3 regions of the Chishuiella sp. genome follow, and region 1 is predicted to be linked to each of the others. Evidence: riboswitches for the same ligand, from Rfam matches in the RefSeq annotation. Region 1 holds a riboswitch; each other region holds the start of a gene.
What was found. A riboswitch is a leader RNA that binds a small molecule or an ion and turns the genes downstream of it on or off. The one in region 1 is predicted to bind S-adenosylmethionine.
Positions count from the first base shown of each region.

Region 2: it holds a riboswitch for S-adenosylmethionine, as region 1 does, so the genes downstream of both, RT575_RS10325 (TonB-dependent receptor) here and RT575_RS01690 (homocysteine S-methyltransferase family protein) in region 1, are expected to answer to the same signal.
Region 3: it holds a riboswitch for S-adenosylmethionine, as region 1 does, so the genes downstream of both, RT575_RS00350 (homoserine dehydrogenase) here and RT575_RS01690 (homocysteine S-methyltransferase family protein) in region 1, are expected to answer to the same signal.

Region 1 covers NZ_DAMCLZ010000001.1:387,346-395,312, forward strand. The annotation lists gene metF (methylenetetrahydrofolate reductase [NAD(P)H]) at 1-185, opposite strand, end outside; gene metH (methionine synthase) at 386-3,052, opposite strand; gene RT575_RS01690 (homocysteine S-methyltransferase family protein) at 3,040-4,038, opposite strand; SAM riboswitch class I at 4,089-4,192, opposite strand; gene RT575_RS01695 (hypothetical protein) at 4,521-5,096, opposite strand; gene RT575_RS01700 (HIT domain-containing protein) at 5,240-5,491, shown strand; gene RT575_RS01705 (ElyC/SanA/YdcF family protein) at 5,541-6,185, shown strand; gene RT575_RS01710 (GNAT family N-acetyltransferase) at 6,231-7,067, opposite strand; gene RT575_RS01715 (hypothetical protein) at 7,671-7,967, opposite strand, start outside.
Region 2 covers NZ_DAMCLZ010000009.1:22,755-30,721, forward strand. The annotation lists gene RT575_RS10310 (hypothetical protein) at 1-3,602, shown strand, start outside; gene RT575_RS10315 (hypothetical protein) at 3,613-4,143, shown strand; gene RT575_RS10320 (cupin-like domain-containing protein) at 4,215-5,096, opposite strand; SAM riboswitch class I at 5,291-5,396, shown strand; gene RT575_RS10325 (TonB-dependent receptor) at 5,463-7,847, shown strand; gene RT575_RS10330 (amino acid permease) at 7,938-7,967, shown strand, end outside.
Region 3 covers NZ_DAMCLZ010000001.1:67,442-75,408, forward strand. The annotation lists gene RT575_RS00335 (DUF2911 domain-containing protein) at 1-94, shown strand, start outside; gene RT575_RS00340 (glycerophosphodiester phosphodiesterase family protein) at 322-1,086, opposite strand; gene RT575_RS00345 (carboxypeptidase regulatory-like domain-containing protein) at 1,106-4,267, opposite strand; SAM riboswitch class I at 4,627-4,725, shown strand; gene RT575_RS00350 (homoserine dehydrogenase) at 4,851-6,032, shown strand; gene RT575_RS00355 (metal-dependent transcriptional regulator) at 6,152-6,811, shown strand; gene RT575_RS00360 (DUF1573 domain-containing protein) at 6,859-7,224, opposite strand; gene RT575_RS00365 (valine--tRNA ligase) at 7,429-7,967, shown strand, end outside.

The DNA of each region.
Region 1 (7,967 bases):
TCTCTTTCCTTATAAATAAATTCTTCTCTATGGTAAGTAACGTCTATAAAAGCAGGTTTTAATTCCACTAAAGGATCCAATGTTTTAAAGGTACAATTTACATCTTGCCCTTTCAAAGGAGGTAAAATTTCTATGGAAAATAATGTTTTTCCATTTGCACGTTTTATATGTTCAGTAACTTTCATTAATTTATTTTTCGTTTAATAAAGTTCAAATTTCATTTTGAGAACTTTTATTTTTTTTATTTGGGCGACCGGGCTGGCTTTCCGTTACAATCTTTTTCTAAGAAAAAAGGATTTCCACTTCAATCCCTGTCGCATTTATTATCTGTTTTATTTATTATTTTTCAAATGAATAAAACACTTTATTTAACTTTCTCTAAAATTTAATCAGCCAAATTCGGTGCTAACCAACGTTCAGCTAAATCAACAGGAATATTTTTTCGTTTTGCAAAATCTTCTATCTGATCCATCTTTATTTTTCCAACCCCAAAATATTTAGCTTGTGGATTTCCAAAATAATAACCAGAAACCGAAGAGACAGGATACATAGCCAAAGAACTTGTTAAATGAATATCAATATTATTTTCAACATCCAAAATCTTGAAAATAGTTTCTTTTTCTAAATGATCTGGACAAGCAGGATATCCAGGAGCAGGACGAATTCCTTTATACTTTTCTGCAATCAATTCGGTATTCGACAATGTTTCATCTTTTGCATATCCCCATGCTTCAGTTCTTACGTATTTATGTAAATATTCTGCATAAGCTTCAGCTAATCTATCAGCAATAGCTTTTACCATAATCGAATTATAATCATCTAGATTGTCTTGATATTCTTTAGCAAAATCTTCTATTTCCGTTCCTGCTGTAACAGCAAAGGCACCAATATAATCTTGTATTCCAGAATCTTTTTCAGCAATAAAATCTGCAATCGATAGGTTAGGAGCGTTTTTAGATTTTTTAGCTTGTTGACGAATCGTGTAGAAATTATCTATTTTGTTGTCATTTTCATCTAGTAATTCTATTGTATCATCATTAACAGTATTTGCTTTGAATAGTCCAAAAATACCTTTTGGTTTTGCAAGATTTTCTTGTTCAATTCTATTTAGCATTGCCAATGCATCAACATACAATTCTTTTGCATTTTCTCCTACAACTTCATCTTCTAATATTGCAGGAAATTTTCCATGTAAATCCCATGTTTTGAAAAAAGGAGTCCAATCAATAAACTCTTTTAGATCAGACACATCTGCATGATGAGTGTAAACACCCAATTGATTTGGTTTAAAAGGTTTATTTTCTTTAAAATCAACTCTTAATTTATTTTTTCTAGCATCTTCAATGGATAAATATTCTTTTGAAACTGCTCTGTTTAAAAAGCCTTCTCTAATTTTTGTGTATTCAGCTTCAGTTTCTGAAAATAATTCATGTTGTTGCTCTCCTAATAATTTAGTACATACAGTAACAGAACGAGAAGCATCTAAAACATGAATAGCTTTATCATATTCAGGTGCTATTTTAACAGCTGTATGTGCTTTAGAAGTAGTTGCTCCACCAATCATTAAAGGAATATCAAAATTAAGTCGTTTCATTTCTTTGGCAACATGTACCATTTCGTCTAGGGAAGGAGTTATTAAGCCAGAAAGTCCAATGACATCAACTTTTTGTTTTTTAGCTTCTTCAAGAATAGTTTCGCAAGAAACCATCACACCAAGATCTATCATTTCGAAACCATTACAACTCAAAACAACTGAAACAATATTTTTACCAATATCGTGCACATCACCTTTTACAGTAGCGATTAAAATTTTAGCAGGTTCTTTATCCGATTTATTTCTAAGTTTTTCTTCTTCCAAATAAGGAGTTAAATATGCCACAGCTTTTTTCATTACACGAGCAGATTTTACAACTTGTGGTAAAAACATTTTTCCGCTTCCAAATAAGTCACCAACGACATTCATTCCATCCATCAAAGGACCTTCAATTACTCGTAATGGTGATTCTATTTTTTCTAAAGCCTCAGCCGTATCTTGGTCAATAAATTCAGTAATACCTTTTACTAAAGCTATCTCTATTCGCTTTTCTAAAGGTAATTCTCGCCAAGCATCATCTTTTTTCTTTTCTTTTGTAATACCTTTTAATCCTTCGGCAAAGTCAATTAAACGCTCTGTAGCATCATCTCGTCTATCTAAAAGGACATCTTCTACATGTTCTAGTAAATCTTTTGGAATATCATCATAAATCTCAATCATTTCGGGATTTACAATTCCCATATCCATTCCATTTTTTATGGCATGATATAGAAAAACAGTGTGCATTGCTTCACGAACAGCATTGTTTCCTCTAAAAGAAAACGAAACATTCGAAACACCACCAGAAACCATTGCATGAGGTAAATTTTCTTTGATCCATTTTGTCGCATTAAAAAAGTCGATTGCATTTCTACGATGTTCTTCCATTCCTGTTGCAACAGGAAATATATTAATATCAAATATTATATTTCTTGGGTTGAATTTTACTTCATTAACCAAGATATAATAAGATCGTTTTACAATTTCTATTCTACGTTCGTAGTTGTCAGCTTGTCCTTTTTCATCAAAAGCCATAATAATAGCAGCTGCACCATAACGTTTTATTTTTTTTGCATGTTCTATGAAAAGTTGTTCTCCTTCTTTCAGAGAAATAGAATTCACAATTGCTTTTCCTTGAACATTTTTTAAACCAGCTTCTATAATTTCCCATTTAGAAGAATCTATCATAATAGGAACTCTAGAAATATCTGGTTCAGAGGCAACTAATCGTAAATATTTAACCATAGAAGCAACACCATCAATCATTCCCTCATCCATGTTGATATCAATGACTTGTGCACCACCTTCAACCTGGTCGCGAGCAACTTGAAGTGCTTCTTCAAATTTTTCTTCTTTTATTAATCGTAAAAAACGTTTAGAACCTGTTACGTTTGTACGCTCTCCAACATTTACAAAATTGGAATTTTCTCGAATAATTAGTGGTTCTAATCCAGAAAGTTGAATTTTTATACCTGACATCGTTCATCTATTTTTCTTGGTTCATATTGTTTTGCTAAATCAGCCATCAGTTTTATATGATTAGGAGTTGAACCACAACAACCTCCAATTATATTCACTAATTTTTTGTCTAAAAAAGGACGTATATTATCTAGCATCATTTCTGCTGTCTCATCATATCCACCAAATGCATTTGGTAATCCTGCATTTGGATAGGCGCTTACATAGAAAGGAGCTTTTTCTGCAAGAACTTCTAAATAAGGAATTAAATCTGATGCTCCTAAAGCACAATTTAGTCCAATAGAAAGTAAATCGATATGTTCTAATGAAATAAGAAATGCTTCTGTTGTTTGTCCAGATAATGTACGACCAGATTTATCTGTTATTGTTCCAGAAGCCATTAATGGTACATTTATTCCTGTTTCATCAATAGCATCTTGTATTCCAAAAAATGCAGCTTTGGCATTTAAAGTATCAAAAATAGTTTCTACAAGTAAGGCGTCAGCACCAGCTTCTAGCATTGTTTTAGCTTGTCGATAATAAACATTGGCTAATGTATCAAAGTCTATATCTCTATAACTAGGATCGTTAACTTGTGGAGATATAGATGCAGTTTTATTCGTAGGACCTAGTGAGCCAACAACAAAACGAGGTTTATCAGGTGTAGAATATTCTATACAAGCTTCTTTTGCTAAACGTACTGCTTCATAGTTTAATTCATCAACTAAATCAACCATGTCATAATCAACCATAGAAATTATATTAGCATTGAATGTGTTAGTTTCTAACAAATCAGCACCAGCTTCTAAATATTCTCTATGAATGTCTTTTATTATTTTTGGTTGTGTAAGAACCAATAAATCATTATTTCCTTTTAGCGAAGTATGAAAATCCTTAAATCTTTCTCCTCTGTAATCTTCTTCTTGTAAATTGTGCTTTTGTATCATAGTTCCCATAGCACCATCAAGAATAACAATTCGTTCTTTTAATATATCGTTTAATGTCATTTTGTATAAAAATTTGACTGTATAACGAAAGTGGAAGTTGTTCTCATATTTCTTCATATTTCTCTTTTTAAAAAAGAGTAGGATGTAGCACCCAACTTACTTTGGGTTGCTAAGATTTCATAGGGCCTATTCCCTCAATCTTTCGTCATAAAGCGTTATGCAAAATTATTTATTCTATTTATAATAAAAAAATGATAATCAGTGAAATGAAGAATTATTTATAAGACAAAAAACTAAGTTAATAATACATCTTAATTCAATTGATTTTTAATTTATAATTTGTCTCAGTTTAGAATTTTATTCTAAATATCGATTGTTTTTTAGAAAAAGTATTTTTAATTAATTTTATTTAAATTTTTATAGTTGTTATTGCCTTAATTTTAAAAGGTATAAAATTATTTTAGAATGGTTTTACCATTGAATATATTGATAAGAGAATCTAAATTCTCCATTTCTAAAAGATTCATGAGGAATTGTTTTGTTTACAGCAATCCAGATCTATCAGTAGCTATTACAAAATAATTTGTACTCATGGTTATAGTTTGATATGACCCATTTGCAGTTGTAGAATATCTTACACCAAGTTCCTCTTTGTTATTGTGTGGTTTAAATGCTAAGTATCCTTTTAGGTCTGTGTCTAAAGCTCTTGAAGCTAGTGTGTTTACAGGCAACTCAGCTCTTGCTGAAATAGTCCAGAATTCACACCAATAAGGTCCAGGAGGTATACCATATTTTTTTGCAATATCAGGTTTGAAAACAAAAGAATAATAACCTTTTTTATTAGCAGGATTTTTAGTGATAGTTCTTGTGCCCAAGGTTTGAAAAATTGGTCTATTATCCCAAGGGCTAGTATTAATTTCAAGAGGCTTTAATCTGATATTTTCATTAGTAGTTATAAAATTTTGGTTTAAGTCATTTAGAATTTTAGAATTTTCTTCAGATTCTTTTAACAATTTTTCATATGATAGAACACTAGAATCGGTGTCATCATCACTACTACAACTAAAAGTAAAAGAACAGATAGAAGCACAAGATAGTAATAATATAATTTTTTTCATTTGGTAGTATTTTGTTTAAGATAAGTATTTTTAATTAAAAATTTAAACAAAATTGTATTTTCTTGTAAAATATTATAAAACAATAACTTATAATAACTTAGTTATGAAGATGAAAATTTTTTAGCTTTTTTGGATATTGATCTATAAATAAAGGTCATTTACCTATAATACCTAAAATTGATGTGTTAGATTTTGATGAATTAGAGGATTCTTTACTGTTGAAATTAACTTTACTTTCTAAAAAAATATTAATTCAATTGAAAAAAGAATATAATTTAGATGGATATACAATTATGCAAAATGGAGGAGATTTTAATGATATAGGGCATTTACATGTTCACTTATTTCCTAGATATCATAATGATGGTTTTGATTGGGTTTATAGAAAAGAATAAAAAAAAAGTTTTATTTTCGATTACATTTCAAAAATCCAAATAGCTTCCTATGAAGAAATTTTTTAAAAAGACAATTATTTATTTCCTACTTCTACTATTAGTGGTTGTTCTTTTTAGTTTTTATGCTAATTATAAAATAGAGAAATCGACAAAAGATTTTGTTACATATAATGTAAATGAATTGCCAGAAACAAAAGTTGCTTTGGTTCTAGGTACAGCACCTAATTTGGTTAATGGTTACCAAAATTATTATTTTACTTATAGAATTATTGCTGCCGATGAGCTATACAAATCAGGTAAAGTGACTCATTTTATTTTAAGTGGAGATCATGGACGAAAAGATTATAATGAGCCAGAAACAATGAAAAAAGCATTAATAGAAAAAGGTATTCCAGAGAATGTTATTTATTTAGATTATGCTGGTTTTAGAACGTTAGATTCAATGATTCGCGCAAAAGAAATATTTGGACAATCAAAATTTATAGTTGTTTCTCAGAAATTTCATAATCAACGAGCTATATTTATTGGTAAACAAAATGGGATTGATGCTTATGGGTATAATGCTAAAGATGTTAATAAACAAGCAGGATTAAAAACAAATGTAAGAGAGTTTTTCGCTAGAACAAAAGTTTTTATTGATAATTGGTTTGGTATACAGCCAAAATTTTTAGGAAAGAAGATAAAAATTAATTGAATATGTAATAAAAAAAGAACTTCATTTGAAGTTCTTTTTTTATTATTATAATGTTTTAATCATTTCGTATTGATTATCATACATAGATAATCCAAGAGATTTGATGAAATTGTTCGTAGTCAATTCATTTTCATCAATATTTATCATTTTGATTTCTTTATTTTTTAAATCACTAAATAGAATAGAAGCTAAGTATCTATTTCTATATTCATGATGAACACCAAATTCATAAATACGAGTATTCTTTTTATTAATGATTTTGTAAGCAACTAAATTATTACCTTCAAAAATACCTGTAATTAAACAATCATCAATGATATTTTTAATACTTTGGATATCATTTTTCCATGTAGGTTTTATATCCCAAAAGTTTTCTGTAATTAAATTTAAATCTGAAAAAGTCTTAATTTCATGTAATGGGTTTACAACTAAAATTGGAATACCTTTGTAACTATTAAGAGTTCTAGTTTTTACAAAACCACATGTTTCATATGCTTTTATTGCAAAATCATTTTTAGTGTTCACATCTAAATAAATACTTTTTACATTTATAGCCTTTAATTCAGAAAAACTATAATCAAGCATTTGTTGTGTTATTCTATTTCCTCTAAATTCAGGTGACACACCAGTTCCACCAATATAACTTACTTTTTGATTGTTTTGAATTCTTATTCCATATAATAAAAATCCAACTAAAACATCATCTATAAAAGCACCAATAGAAAATTCTAAATCAATGTCTTCCATCTTCAGTTTTTTCTGAAATTGATCTACATTTAGATGAATTGGTATATAGTAATTCTTATAGGACAAATTGTATAATGCTGATAATTCATTAATATCAACATTTCTTAACGACTCTATTTTTATGTTTGTTTGCATGATAGTTATTTGCACAACAAAAATATAACCAACATTTAGATCTATTCTAAAAATTATCATAAAAATTGATAGTTATTTTCTATGATAAATTTCGAATTTGATAAATTTTTTGACTTAAAAGTGTCATTAAGTAAAATTCAGTTAATTTTATTAAATAAATACTCTTATTTACTTAATAAAATTAGCATTTTGTCTTTTTTTTATGATTTAACATAATATTATTACCTATATAGCCGAATATAATTCAGAATTTATTAAATTTGCATACATTTTTAAAACTAAGAATACGAGAGAAGATTAATTTCTCCTCATTTGTTAAATTATAATATCTTCTCTCTATTTTTTATCTACCTACAAATCTTTTAATTATCTATTTTTTTAACGGTTTTATAATCGGTATTTCTTTTATCTCGTATTTTACTTAGATTTTTGTTTAGTTGTATAGCTTGCTATATTTTATTATATTTACAAAAAGAAGAAAAATGTTAGATAATATTATTTTTTTTGTAAAGAATAACTGGGATACAATTTTAATAACTGTTCTTGCAATTTTAATATTTTATTTTGTATTTCAGAATAAAAATAAAAAAGTTAGAAAATAAATTATTGGATCAATATTGGATTATTATAAATAAATTCAAACTTAAATCGTTCAATTAATTTATTAGAGGAAACTATTTTACCTATTTTATAATTAGAATACATAATTTTTTTATTAATTTGATATTCTAATATTTCTTCTTTAGTTGGATGTAATGGGGCAACAACATTATATGTTTCTTTATATATTTGCTTGTCTAATATATGTTCTATTGATTGACAAACATCTAAATAGTGGACATGATTAACAACTGTATTTAAATTAGATTTTTCTAAATTTAAATATCTTGATAAATATCG
Region 2 (7,967 bases), on a different contig from region 1:
ATGATAACAGTGGTTTATATCAAAAACAATCTACAAGTTATGATAAATCATTTGCAACTATATTCCTTGGTGATTTAGCTACTATAAATAATGACAATACATCTACCATTGATAATAATAATTTTTTGATTTTTGGTTCAAATGGATTAAATGGAACAGAAAATTTTGAATATAAGCAAGGAACCTCTTTCAACGAGAATACTATTTTATCTTCTGACGTAAATAAGAGACAACGAATTATTTTTAAAGCTCAAACATATGGAAAAACAAGCTTTAATGTAAATATAAAGTCTAATATTAGGGCTACTCATCTATTAGTTTCAACAAATGAAAATTTTTCTCCAACAACAACAAGAGTTTATACTCTAAACTCTGATAATATAGCTCAAAACATTCGAATAGACAATGGCAATTACATTACTTTTGCTCATTACTTAACAGCTCCTGGAGGTGTGGTAGATGGCTTAAGAGTATGGTTAAATGCCTCAGAGGAAAATCTTGACCTTACTGGAGATAAAATTGATGTTTGGAGGGATTTATCTAATTTTGGAAATGATTATTCTCATAGTGCTGTTACTGGTTCTGGTACAAAGCCTTCTATTGTTAGATGTGATCCTAAAATGAACTTTAACACAAGTATAAGGTTTGAAACAAATGATGCACTTGCAATTTCTTCTGGACCAATGTCTGTTAATGCACCTGATAACTTTACTTCTTTTGTTATGTATAATAGTTTTTCCAATACTTCAACAACTGGTGTATATACTCATGCTTTTGGAAATACTAATTTAAATGGAGGTGCAGGAGATCAAAAACCAGCTATGGGATTTACTCCTAGAAGAGCTAATGGAAGACTTTATGCCGCTGGAAGTGGGAATGATATCGATGGCTCAGGAGTAGAAGGTTACAGTCTTGGTAGTACGGCTTTAGAAATGATTCATACTCGTAAAGCCTCAGCTACTGGAGGAAGATATGTAAAATTTGATTTCGGAGGATTTGCAACTGAATTAAATACTCCAGGTACTTCTACATTTGGTAATAATTTCTTAATGGCAAGTGGTGGTATTATTGGTGGTGGATTTTATAATCCACGAAGATTTGATGGAATTATATCTGAAATTTTTTTTTATGAACGAGAATTAACAAACATTGAGCAAGATAAAATACGTTCTTTCTTAGCTATGAAATATGCTCTTACTTTAGATGAGGATAGAACTAATCCTACAAAAAATTATGATTATATTTTATCTGATGGAATTACAAAAGTGTGGCCAGGTAATTCAACTCCAACCTCTAATTATCATAATAGAGTTACAGGACTGGTAAGAGATGACAACCAAGGTTTAAATATACAACGATCAAAGTCAACTGAAGTCAATTCTTCAATTACTCTATTAACTAAAGGTACTGAAACATGTGGTATTAGTGGAGAAACTTTCGACAATTTAAATGCTCTTTTTATAGGTGATAATAATGGTAGTACAGCACAAATAGATTTAAGAGGAAATGAAGATATATGTGGCGAAATTGATTATTCATTAACTGGTCCATCTTCAAGAATTTGGCTTGCTCAAAATACAAATGCAAATAACACTTTACCTGTAAGTTCTAAAACAATTACATTAAAAGCAGGTGGTGATGATTTTCCTTTTAGTGGTTCGGGCTACGAAGTTTATTTATTAGTTGCTGATTCAGATTCAAAATTAAAAAATAATCAATGGGATCAGATTGTACCAATGACTTATATTGATGGAGAACATGTTGCAAATTATACTTTTACAGATCAATATACTTATTTTACATTTGGTGCTAAAAGTGCAGTTGGAGATTGCGAAACATGTAATTTCTCTGGAACAAAAAGTCTTGACTTTATAAGAACAAATTGGCCTACAAGAGGCGATAAAGGTCCTAAAACTTTTAACTTAGGAGATGATTTCAATGTAAATGTTCAATATATTGATAATAATAATCTTTCATCAACAAATTATCCAAGAACTTCATCATTAAAATCATTAAGAAATAGAAGATCCGGAACAGATGCTGTAACAACTAAAATTAATTTTACTAATGATGAAGGAACTACTATTAGTTCAGCAGCATCATTCGAAATATTTAATATTGACAGAGAGGCATATCGATTAAATAATGTACAAGTTATTGGTTATTGTAATGGAGTTGAAGTATATCCAAAATTAACCTATACTTATCCAAGAGAAGAAAGAAGTCGATATACAATTGGTACAGCTGGAAAAGCAAATGCTAAAGCTAGAGGTGTAAGATATAATGGTAATTCTGGGTATACAAACAAAAGAGGACGTATGTTTGTTGAATTTGAAAATACTGTACAAGAAATTCAAATAATTAATACTGTTACCCATTCATCTACTTCATCAGGAGCAATGCATTTAGGAATAGGACCTATTGAATTTTATTGCCCTGCTCCTTTACCTGAACCAAATGAAGATGGAATTATATTTACAAAACAAGGTACAACAGAAGTATTATTATGTGATGAAGTTGATTATTCTTTCCGTTTCGTAAATACAAATTGTGATACTAAAATTACAGATTTAACTGATGAATTACCAGAAGGTATGATATGGGTAAATGAATCTGTCTCTACAGAACTTGAAATAGATGGAGATATTACAGGATATGGAACTCGCACACTTAAATTAAATAATTTAAAAATTCCAGGAGGTGGAAGTTTATATACAGTTAGAGCCATAGCAATATTTGATGATTCTGCCACTGCAGGAGATTATAATAATCAAGCAAAATTAAGTTACGAAAACTCATCAGGAATTACAACTGAAATTTCTAGTATTGATCGTTTAACTGGAGAATCAGTTACAATTACATCTGCAGTAGATTCGGATAGACCAAAACGTGTGATAACGTCTATGTCTTTAAATAAAAAGTGTTTTGTACTTAATGATGAAATCGAAGTAACATTAAATATTAATAATCCTAATAGTTTTACTTTGTCTAATATTTTCTTAAACTTAGAATATGATAGCGAAGTGTTTACTTTAGTGAATAATAGTATTACAACTTCTAGCGGTCTAAATATTGGTACTAATACTGGAGATGATGGAAGTCTAGAATATGAGGATATTACTCTTCCTGCTGGAATAAGCACTATAACATTTAAAGTAAAAGCATCTAATGATATATCTAATTATGAAATTAATCCTGATACATTAAACCCTGTTGAATCAACTTTTAGTTATGATCTAACAAGTGAATCAGAAGATATTTGTTTAGGTTCATCTACAATTAATGCTAATGGTGAAACTGATTTAGATTATTGCTCATATTGTACTAAATCTCCAACCGGCGGCACGACAATTGATTCTAATACAGGTATTTCTACATTAAAAAGTCAATTTAGTAATTGGCCAGAAAATGTTCCAAATGGATTCTTAGTTCTCGAATCTGGTAAAAAAGGCATGGTCTTAACAAGAACAACCCCTACAGCTATTGGAGCAAATAATTGGGTAAAAGGAATGATTATATTTGATATTAGTGATGATAAAAAATGTATCAGTATATACAATGGTAGTACATGGAATTGTATTCAAAAATCTTGTAATGAATAAAATTTTAAACATGAAAAAATTTATTATATTATGTCTTATTTTGAGCACAAACTTACTTTATGCTCAAGTATCAATAGGTAAAAATCAAGTTGATGGAGCTGGAATACTTGATTTTGGAAATGAAAAAAAAGGAATTATTTTACCTATAGCAGATATAGAAACTACAACTAACTATACAAATGGGACTCTTTTAATTGATAAAAATGATTTAAAAGTAAAAGTTTTCCAAAACAACGAATGGTTAGAACTTAGTGATGAAGGAAGTTTTGATGCGCAAAAAGATGAAAACAATAATGATATAAGTACCTCAGCAAATATTAATACAACTGAGGAAATTGGTAAAGGTGTAATTATAGGTGCTGAAAGTAGTGAAGCAGAAGGTGTTTTAATACTAGAATCTACTGATAAAGCTTTAATACTTCCAAAAGTATTTAGACCTCATGAAAATATCTTGTCACCTGTAGCTGGTACTATTTGCTATGATACAGAAAGTGACTCATTTGCTGTATTCGATGGTAAAGTTTGGAATTATTGGAAATAAATAATAACATAAAAAAGCTACATTCAGTATATGAATTGTAGCTTTTTTTAAAAATAATAGACCTAGTTTAATCAACTAGGTCTATTATTTTTTAAAGCATATTCTGCTCTTTTAATGGCTTCTTTTTCTTTCCAATCCATGTATTTACCTTTAAAATTTTTCTTCATAAAATTATCAAAGTTTCTTTGTACCACAAGGTTCCATAAAGAATGTGTTTTTACAGCCCAAGATTTATCCCATGCTCTTAAAGAAATTGAAAAGCTTCCATCAAGGTATTTCATCCAATGCCACCAACCTGTTGGCATAAATAATGTATCACCATGCTCTAAAAAACATTCAATACCTTCTACTCCATCTAAAGCAGGAAATTTATCAAAATCGGGATGTTCAATACTATAATCCTCTAAAGAATAAGTTGCATATGGCAATTTATAAAGTCTTTCCTTCCATTTATATTCAAAAAGCAAAACATGTTTTCTTCCATTAAAATGTGTATGAAAAATATGTGGCATATCTATATCAAAATGAAGAAATGTCTCAGAACCCTCTCCTCCAAAAAACAAACTAGGATATTTATCTAAAAAACCTCCCATAAGTTCCTTAGGAAAAACATAATCATCTAACAACTTCGGAGCATGTTTTATTGGGTCAAAGAAAAAAATTCTCAAATCTGTTGGTTCATTTTCTATAAGATCTATATAATCTGAAAATTTCATTTCTGTAACTGGAGCATTAATAGGTGCTGCTGGATCAGCTTTAGAACTATCATATAAAGGAAGTGTTATATCTCCAACAGCTTCTTTCATATAATCAAAAGTCCATTTTTTATAAGCGGGCCAATTCTTCGACATGTTCTTTATAACTACAGGCTGACGTGTTTTTAAATATTTTTCTGTAAATTCTTCCTTAGTTATGTTATCAACAACATCAATAGGTTTTAATTTTAGTCCCATTTATTATCTATTTATATGAATAAAAATATTAAATTTTATTCATTATTACCCTATAAAATTATAGTTGTTTCATTATTGTTTTAAAATAGAAGTATCAAACTATTAATCAATTCTATTTTTGTTAAATACTTAAACTCTACAAAAATAATAGAGATTTATTTTTTCTTTTCATTTTATTAACATTATCTTTGCTGTCCTTATCAAGAAAGGTGGAGGGATTGGCCCTTTGAAACCTTAGCAACCAATAAATTATGATAAAAAGGTGCTAAATCCAACCCAAATAAAAGGGAAAGATGAGAACAAAAGAATTTAACTTTTATTCTACTTTTTTATGTTGGTTTCTTGATATTTTTTATTAAAATAAACATGAAAAAAAACAAATTTTTACTTACAACTCTAGCTATACTAGGCACATCTTTTGCTCTTGCCCAAGACGTTAAAGAAGACGAAACAAATTTGAACGAAGTTGTTCTAATTGGTGGCCGTACTTCTGAAAGAACTGTAGTAAATTCTCCTGTGCCTGTCGATGTAATAGATGTAGAAAAATTAAAAACATCATCACCTCAGTTATCTGTAAATGATATTTTGAATTATGTTATTCCATCTTTCAATTCAGTTCGCCAATCAGCTTCAGATGGTACAGAACATATAGATCCTGTAACATTAAGAGGAATGGGGCCAGATCAAGTTTTAGTTCTTATTAATGGAAAAAGAAGACATTCAACTTCATTAGTAAACTATCAAAATACTGTAGGAAATGGTTCTGTAGGTACCGATTTAGGAGCTATCCCTGTTTCTGCTATTGAGAAAATAGAAGTACTTCGTGATGGTGCAGCGGCACAATATGGTTCTGATGCTATAGCTGGTGTGGTAAATATTGTTTTAAAATCTAAACCAGGAGGTGATGCATCCTTTACGTATGGACAAACATCTAGAAATGATGGACAAACTTATAATTTTAATGGTAGCTATGGGACTAAATTAGGTAAAGAAGGTTCTATTGTATTCTCAGCTGTAATTAGTGATCGTAAAAAAACAAATCGTTCTAAAAATAATAATTTAGATATATATGGTGATAATTTTGCATACGATTTTGCTGATGATCCTACTGCTGCAAGAGCTGCAGATGATGCAATTTTATCAGAAAGAGGATTAACTAGAAATGATTTCAGATTCCAAATTGGTGATGCGGCAATAAAAAATCAACAATTTTTTGTTAATGCAGAAACTAAATTAACAGACAAATTAGAATTTTATACATTTGGTGGAGTAAGCTTACGCCAAGGTCAAGGTTTTGGTTTTCGTCGTTTACCAAGTGATCTAAATGCAGAGTCTCTAAAAGTTTATCCAAATGGTTTTCAAGCAACAATAAAATCAAATATCAACGATTATTCTAACTCAACAGGATTACGTTATTCTTTTAATGGTTGGAAAGTTGATTTGAGTAACACATTAGGTGTAAATTCTTTTAAATATGACGTTATTAATTCTATCAATCAATCTTTAGGAACAGATTCACCTACTAATTTTTATGCAGGAAAACATCAGTTTTTACAAGATGTTGTGAATTTAGATTTTTCTAAAAAAATCAATCATTTTTTTAATTTAGCCTTTGGAGGAGAATACCGCTACGAACAATATCAAATTGGAGCTGGTGACGAGGCTTCATACGTAGGTTCTGGTTCGGAAACTTTTGGTGGTTTCAGACCTTCAAGTGTTATAAAAGCAGATAGACAATCTGTTGCTGCCTATGCAGATGGAGAATTTAAATTCGGAAATTTTTCTGCTGATATTGCTGGACGTTTCGAAAACTATTCTGATGTAGGAAATACCGTTAATGGAAAATTAGCATTACGCTACGAATATGCCAAAGGTTTTTCTGTTCGAGGAGCAATTTCTACAGGATTTAGAGCACCATCTTTACAACAAAAATATTTTAGTAATGCTTACACAGATTTCTATTTAGATGATGGAGTTCAAAAACTTGGTACAAAAGGAATTATTAGAAATGATTCTGATTTATCTCGTGAACTAGGTTTAGATAAATTAAAACAAGAGAAATCTGTTAATGCAAGTTTAGGATTAACATTTAGACCTATTTCTAAATTATTCATAACTCTTGATGGATATTATATCAAAGTAAAAGACCGAATTGTATTAACGTCTGATATTGTAGATCCTGCTTTTGAAAAATATGGAATTGTTTCTGGAAGAATTTTTACAAATGCTATTGACACAGAAACGAAAGGTTTGGATTTAGTTATATCTTATGATACACGATTAGGTAGAGGTAAATTAAATGCAAGTTTATCTGGGAATTTGAATGAAACAAAAATTGTAGATTATCATTTTCCTAAAACATTAACTATTCCAAGACAACAATTTTTTGGACCTGACCAAGTAAATATTATTGAATCTTTAAGCCCTAAAACTAAAGCTACTTTAGCTTTAAACTATGCCATTTCAGGTTTTAATTTTATGGTTCGTAATACATACTTTGGAAAAGTTGAAAGAAATGGATATCCTTATGGAAGTATTCAGCAACACACAGGAAAAGTTGTTACAGATGCTTCTATTGGATATGATATTACAAAATATTTTAATTTTACAATCGGAGCGAATAATCTATTCGATATCTTCCCTGATAAACAAGTCTATGAAAATTCATATTACGGTGTATTCCCTTATGCACCTGTACAAATGGGAATGACAGGAGCATATTATTTTGCACGAGCAAGTTTTAAATTTTAAAAATTTTAAATACATATTTTATTCCGAGTGATTATCTTAGTTTTAACTAATCAATCATTCGGAATTTTATTTTTTGATTACTTTTTATTTATGGCACATCATAAAATTGGTTGGAAAACC
Region 3 (7,967 bases), 320 kb from region 1:
GCTAGAATGGATAAATACTGCAATTAAGAAAGATGCAAAAGTCCCTGGATATTTTAAGGAATTAAAAGAAACAATAGAAAAGGATAATTATTGATTTATTTTTAAAATAATAAAAATCCATTTAGAATATTCTAAATGGATTTTTTTATGACGATTATATTTTTAGGGCAATTGTTTCGCACCGTGCTTTCTCGTTCCTAATCTCTTTTGATTGTTTTTTAGTAAATATTGAATGTATCCAACCAAAAAAGGATTTTCACTTCAATCACTATTGCAGCTAATTACTTTTAAAAATTGAATTAAAATTGAATTAAAATCAAATTATTTTGTTATTAATTTTTGTAAATCTTCTGGCTTATCAGTTGTTATGTAATCAACTTTTTTATCCAATAAAGCTTGCATATCATTTTTAGTATTTACAGTCCAAGAGTTTACAATTAAACCTAATTTTTGAGCATCTTTCACCCAAGTTGGATTTTTTTCGAATAATGAAAAATGATAATCAATTCCATCAAAATTTAAATCTTTAGCTTCTTGGGGAGTTAAATCTCCTTTTAAGTAAGAAACATGACTTTTAGGATTATGAAGTTTCAATTGTTCACAGATATTTTTACTAAAAGAAATGTATTCAACTTGATCTTCCATTCCCAATTTTTTAACTAATTCGATAGAAGCTAAAACCGCACGATCTTCATTCTCTTTTGTCTTATGAGGTTTTATTTCATAAATCATTTTCAGGTTTGGATGTTTTTTTCCAGCAATTAAATAATGTTCTGCTGTAGGAAGAACTTCACCATTTTTTATTTTTAAATTTTTTATTTTATCAAAAGTATTACTTTCGATATCAACGCCTTGTATGTCGGCGTCGTGATTTACAACTAAAACACCATCTTTAGTTATAGAGACATCAAATTCAGTTCCATAAACTTTTATTTTATTAGACATTTCTAATGACTGAATAGAATTCTGAGCATTGTTTGGTGTATCCCAATATCCACGATGGGCGATAACTTTTGTTTGAGCATTAATCATAACAGTAGGTATAAACATTCCTACGAATAAAGCTTTTTTTACTAAATTTTTCATTATTTATTTGTGATTTTTTTTAAAATGCATATCTCAATCCGATTTGTATTTGATATGGATTACCAGAATAACTACTTGTTCCTGTGTTTGTGTTTACGTTATATTCAAATTCTTGTTTTTCAGCATTGAATTTTTTAATTGAATAAATATTTTGTTTTCCTAGATTTTTCGCTCGTCCCCATTCTTTATTCATTAAGTTGGCAACGTTAAAAATATCAGCAGAAATTTCTAAACTATGTTTATCTACAATTTTTATTTTTTTAGATAAACGTAAATCTACATAACCATAAAACCCATTAATACCTCCATTTCTTTCAGCTATCTTCCCGAAACTTTTACGAATATATTTCTTTGTGTTATTTTCAACATTAGGATTATCTAATATAGCTTGTATTCCAGCACGTAAATATTCTGGAGTATTCGGATTATTAATATCATAAATATAAGCTAAATCATTAGAGTTTACAAAATCTCCATTCATATTACCACTAACACCTAAAGAATATCGAGTTCCTCCGATAGCAGAAAATCGAACTCCTGCGTTTATCCCCCAAAATGTTGGAGTAGTTCCGTATATTACAACTTTATGACGAAAATGATTATCAGAATAAGTCATTTTACTTAAGTTTCTAGGATCATCTTTTACTAAAAGAGATAAAGTAGCTGAGTTAGCAACATTTCCATTGTATGAAGTGTTATCTTTTGTATCATTCCATGTATATGAAACAGATATTTGTCCTTCTTTATAATAGTTATATGTTCCATCAATAACAAAGGCATATTGATTAACTTTTCCATCACTAACCATTTCTAGTACGCGACCAATTTTATCACTTTTTCTACCTAACATCCAATCAGTAGCTCCATTTGTAGTATTAATAGAATTTGCAGGTACATATACACCACGATTATCTTCTGCAGCGATTCTAAAGAAAGGTTGATCGACCATATTTCTATCAACATACATATAGTTGTTTCTACCTAAAGACATATAAGCATGTGCTCCAACTTTGAAACGATTGCTAAAGAAATGCGTATATGAAGCATTTGCTTTGTACACAACAGGAACTTTAGCATCTTTTGAATTCATGTTTATAGTTGATATTTTAGGAATGTTTGGATTGTTGAATAATTCTGCTCCAGGTGCTGAGCTAGGGTTTTGTCTGTAACCAATAAAATCAGGTCTTGGAACTAAATCTCCTTGTACATCAATAGAAGCAACTCTAGTACCATCAAAAACCATGTTATTAATCATTGCATAGTTATTAATATCAGAACCAAAAATACCAGCTCCAAGACGTACAATATCTGTTTTATTTTCGTTTAAATCCCAAGTAAATTGGAATCGAGGTTGTACTTGAAATGTTTTTAAAACATTATCAGTTCTTAATCCAAGTTCATCATAAACTAATTGATTAAAGTTTCCTTTATTAAAATAATGAGTATAATCTAATCTTAATCCACCTATTAATTCTAATCCAGGAGCAAGTTTAGTCTGTAATTGTCCATAAACACCAGTAGCAAGAATATTTTGTTTTACTCTATTGTCTTCATTTAGATATACTTCTCTTGCGTAACGGTAAGGAGTTAAATTATCAAAGTTATCTAAACCAGTAAAGTAATAACGACCATTCATTTCACTTCCGTAAAGGGAATTCATATGTGTATACATCATATCAAACCCAAAAGTGTAATTTATTTTTTCTGTATTCCAATATAAGTTATCAGTAATTTGAAAAACATGATTATAAAAATTTTCGGGAGAATAACGTTGTCCACCAATTTGTATGTTTGTAAATACATCCTTTCCGTTAACATTAGATTGTACTCGTTCTACAATTGCACGAGGAATATTTGATTTAGGTAATTGGCTATTAGGTGTAGATTCTTCTGAAGTGTACAAATGTTGAACTTTTAATTCATTTGTTAATTTAGAAGATAGTTTAGATCGTAAACTTGCCATTAAGCTATTATCAACAGAGTTTACATCACCATAAACTTCATATAAATTTATAGAAGTATTATCACCTAATCCAAGATTATTTCTATCATTTACGTAATTATTGCGAATTGTTAATAAATTACGATCATTAATTTGCCAATCTAATCTCAAAAATAATGCATCAGTTCCTCTTTTACGATCAAATTGGCCAAACTGTGGCGAATTAGCAACACCGTATTTTCTTCTTGAAATATCAACGAAACGATCAAGAGAAGATTGACTTAAATTATATCTTGCTTCATCTTGTTCATTTCTAAGGTCAGCTATAATTAATGGTGAAGAATGTGCTTGATGATCCCATGCAAAGAAATAATGAAGTTTATCTTTGATAATTGGTCCTCCTAGTGTAAAACCATATTGATAAGTAGAAAATTTAGAATCTCTTTTATTTGCATTAATATCATAAGGACTAGATAACCAGTCAGTACGACCAAACATAAATGCACTTCCTGATAAAGTATTTGTTCCTGATTTAGTAACAGTATTTATAGTTCCTCCACCGCTTCGGCCATAAGTAACATCATAAGCGTTTGTTACAACAGCAAACTCACGAACGGATTCCATAGAAATAGAATATGGTCCACCGTTTCTATTTGTAGCCCCACCAGAAGTTGGATTTTTTGCAGTCATACCATCTATAGTAAAGTTTGTAGACGATGCTAATTGACCAGATAAATTACTTCCAGAGCTTAATGGTGATAGATCGATTAATGAAGTGAAATTTCTTCCATTAACAGGTAATCTCTCAATGTCTTTTGCTGTAACAGACGTAGAAGAGCCTATATTTTTTATTGTATTTTTTAATGAATTTGCTCTAACTTCTACACCTTCAATTTCTATTATTTCAGGGGAAGAATTTAGGTTAAAATCAATTTTTATATCATCACCAAGATTTAATTGATATCCATCTTTTATTTCTTCTCCATATTCGTTAGAGATAGCAGTAATGGTATAAGGTCCACCTAAAGGTAATTGTTTAAAATAGAACTCACCTTTTTCATTAGTAAATGTGGAAGTTGTAAAACCTGTGGATTCGTTTTTCACTTGTACAGTTACAGTATGTATTCCATTCCCATTTTCGTTGAAGACTTTTCCAGAAATAGAAGCTTGTGTTCCTTGTCCGTATACACAAATTGTGGTGGCGGTTAATGCAGCTAAAGTTGTAAATTGTTTTATCATCTAGTTAATGTTTATGTGTTTAATTTGGATGTAAAACTAATTTTTGGATATAAACTGAATGTTAAGGAAAAATAAACGTTAAGTTATCGTATTGTTAAAATAGTTAATAAATAGTTAAATCAAAATAAATCTTTCTAATAATTTATATTAGTGATTTTTCATGTTAAAATATGTTTTTTATTAAAACTTAATAAAACAGAATAAAATTATGTATATTAATAAAAAACAGAATAAAATTATGTTTTGTATTGTTTTTTAATTATTTATAGAAAAATATGAATAAATTTAGTCTTTTTTATTTGGATAATACATTTTAAATGTAGTAGATTTGTGCCAACGAAATAGTTTATAAAATTTACAATTTATCAAGAAAAGTGGAGGGAAATGGCCCGATGAAACTTTAGCAACCTGATTACACATCAAGGTGCTAAATCCATCCTTAATAGGGGAGATGAATAAAAACAAAATTCAATCAATCAATAATAATTTTATTAAAATTGGTTCATCTGTTTTTATTTAGACAGTTGGATCATTTTTTTTATCTACTTGTCTTGATATCAAAAACATTTTACAATTTAAAGATATGGCAAAGTTAAACATTGGTTTATTTGGTTTTGGAGTAGTCGGTGAAGGAATTTACAAGGTTTTAGAGGATAAACCTCAAATAAATGCTACAATAAAAAAAATAGTTATAAAAGATATAGATAAACCACGTAACGCACCAAAAGAATTATTTTCTACAAACGCAGATGATATATTAGATGATGAAGATATAAATCTTGTAGTAGAACTTATATCTGAAGCTGATGCGGCGTATTCTATTATAAAAAAATCCTTTAGTAAAGGAAAACATGTTGTTAGTGCAAATAAAAAAGTAATAGCAGATCATCATAGAGAATTATTAGAATTACAAGAAAAAAATAATGTTTCTTTTCTTTATGAAGCTGCGGTTTGCGGTTCTGTTCCTATTATTAGAAATCTAGAAGAATATTTTGATAATGATTTGTTAAATTATGTATCTGGAATTGTAAACGGAACAACTAATTATATTTTAACTAAAATGGTCAATGAGAATGAATCTTATCAAAATGCATTAAAATCAGCACAAGAAAATGGTTTTGCTGAAGCTGATCCAACTGCAGATGTAGAAGGTTTTGATGCTGCGAGTAAGATATCTATAATAACTCTACATGCTTTTGGTAAAAAAATAAATGTAGATGATGTTATAAGAAAAGGAATTACATCTTTACAGATTCAAGATTTGAAATATGCTAAAGAAAAAGGTTATACAATAAAGTTAATTGCTAAATCTCAAATAATTCCAGAAACTAACGAAATAAATTCGACGGTTTTACCAACGTTTATTCCTTTGGATAAAACAATTGCATTAGTTAACAACGAATATAATGGTGTTTTGATTGGAAGTTCTTTATCTGATGAACAATTTCTTTATGGAAAAGGAGCAGGGAGATTTCCGACAGCGTCTGCAGTATTAAGTGATATATCTGCACTTAAATATGATTATAAATATTCTATAAGAAAGTACGAGAATTCAGAAAAAGGAAAATTTAATCAATCAGGAATTGTGAAAATTTATCTTGGTTCTTCAATAAAATTAGATGATTATTTTGCTGTTTTTCAAGAAGTCGAAGAACGATATGAGAGTAAAGATTATAATCATATTATAGGTTTGATTGATATAAATAAATTAAAAGATAATAATTTTATTCATAATCCTAACCTTTCTATAATTGCTTTTGAATAAATTTCGTGAACTAATAGCAGTTAATTTATAAATTAATTGCTATTAGTTTTTTATTGATTTATCTAAGTATAAAATTAAAAGTTTTCTAAATAATGAATTCTTTAAATTATATTTGTCTAATGAATTCATTAGTTGAAGAAAACTATTTAAAAGCTCTATTTCATTTATCTAAAAATGGTAAAGGAGAAGTTAATGTTAAGGATTTAAGTAAGCATTTGGAAATAAAAATGCCTACTGTAAATAGTATGATGAAAAAATTAGCTGAAAAAGATTTGGTCATTTATGAGTCATATAAGCCCTTACGTTTATCTGAAAAAGGAATAATAAAAGCATCTTTGATTGTTAGAAAACATAGATTAACAGAAATGTTTTTAGTTGAAAAAATGGGATTTGGCTGGGAGCAGGTTCATGAAGTTGCAGAACAGATTGAACATATCCAAAGCCCTTTATTTTTTGATAAAATGGATGAGATTTTAAATTATCCTAAAGTTGATCCTCATGGTTCTCCAATTCCTGATAAAGAAGGAAATTTTGAAATTGTAAACTATAAAAAATTAGCTGAATTTAAAAAAGGTGATGAGGTAGAAATTTGTGCTGTAATTTATTCTTCAGAAGATTTTTTGAAATATTTAAATTCTAAAGATATTCAGTTAAATGATAAAATAAAGATTTTGGATTTGGAAGAGTTTGATGGAACAATGACAGTTGAATTCTCTCAAAAAGAGAATAAAATTGAAACTTTTAGTAATCATGTTACATTAAGACTTTTAGCAAAATAAAATATTTGAACATTAAAAAGCCAAGCATTTAGCTTGGCTTTTTAATATTATTCAGCTTTACCTTTTATTCTAAAGATTTTTCTAGAACTAACAGGATCATTAGAAGTGATAGTTACAGATTTATTAAAATCTCCTTTTACTCCTCCAGTAGAATATTTTATTACAATATCACTAGATTTTCCTGGTTCAATTGGTGTTTTAGCATATTCTGGTATAGTACAACCACAAGATCCAACAACACTTTTTAGAATTAGAGGTTTGTCACCTGTATTAGTAACTTTCATTTTAGAAGTTACTTCTGTATTCAATTTCAAATTACCAAATTGAATTTCTTCTTTTTCTAAAGTAAGTGTTTGTGCAAAAAGTGATGATACTCCTAATACAAAAGCACCTAAAAACATAATTTTTTTCATAATGATAATAAATTGTCATATCAAATATATGAAATATATATATTTTAAAATAATTATCTATCAAATAGATTTCTTAATTAATGTTAAAAAATCTATTTATAAAAAGTAAGTACCTAAAGATTCTAAATAATATTTCTATTATGATATGTATTCTTGATAAGAATTGTTATTTTTGCAGAACTTTATTTTTTTAAGAAATTACAAATGGAAATCGCATCAAAATATACGCCTCAAGAAGTTGAAGGAAAATGGTATGAATACTGGATGGAGAAGAAATATTTTAAATCTACTCCAGACCAAAGAAAAGCTTATACAATTGTAATTCCTCCACCAAATGTCACAGGTGTTTTGCATATGGGGCATATGTTAAATAATACGATACAAGATGTTTTAATTCGTCGTGCTCGTATGAGAGGATATAATGCTTGTTGGGTACCAGGAACAGATCATGCATCTATTGCTACTGAAGCAAAAGTTGTTGCGAAATTAAAAGAAGAAGGTGTATCTAAATTTGACATTGGTAGAGAAAAATTTTTAGATCACGCTTGGGATTGGACTCATAAGCATGGTGGAATTATTTTAGATCAATTAAAGAAATTAGGAGCTTCTTGTGATTGGGATCGTACTAAATTTACGATGGATGCTGATTTATCAGAATCAGTACAACGAGTATTTATTGATCTTTATAACAAAGGCTTAATTTATCGTGGTTACCGTATGGTAAACTGGGATCCAGAGGCTAA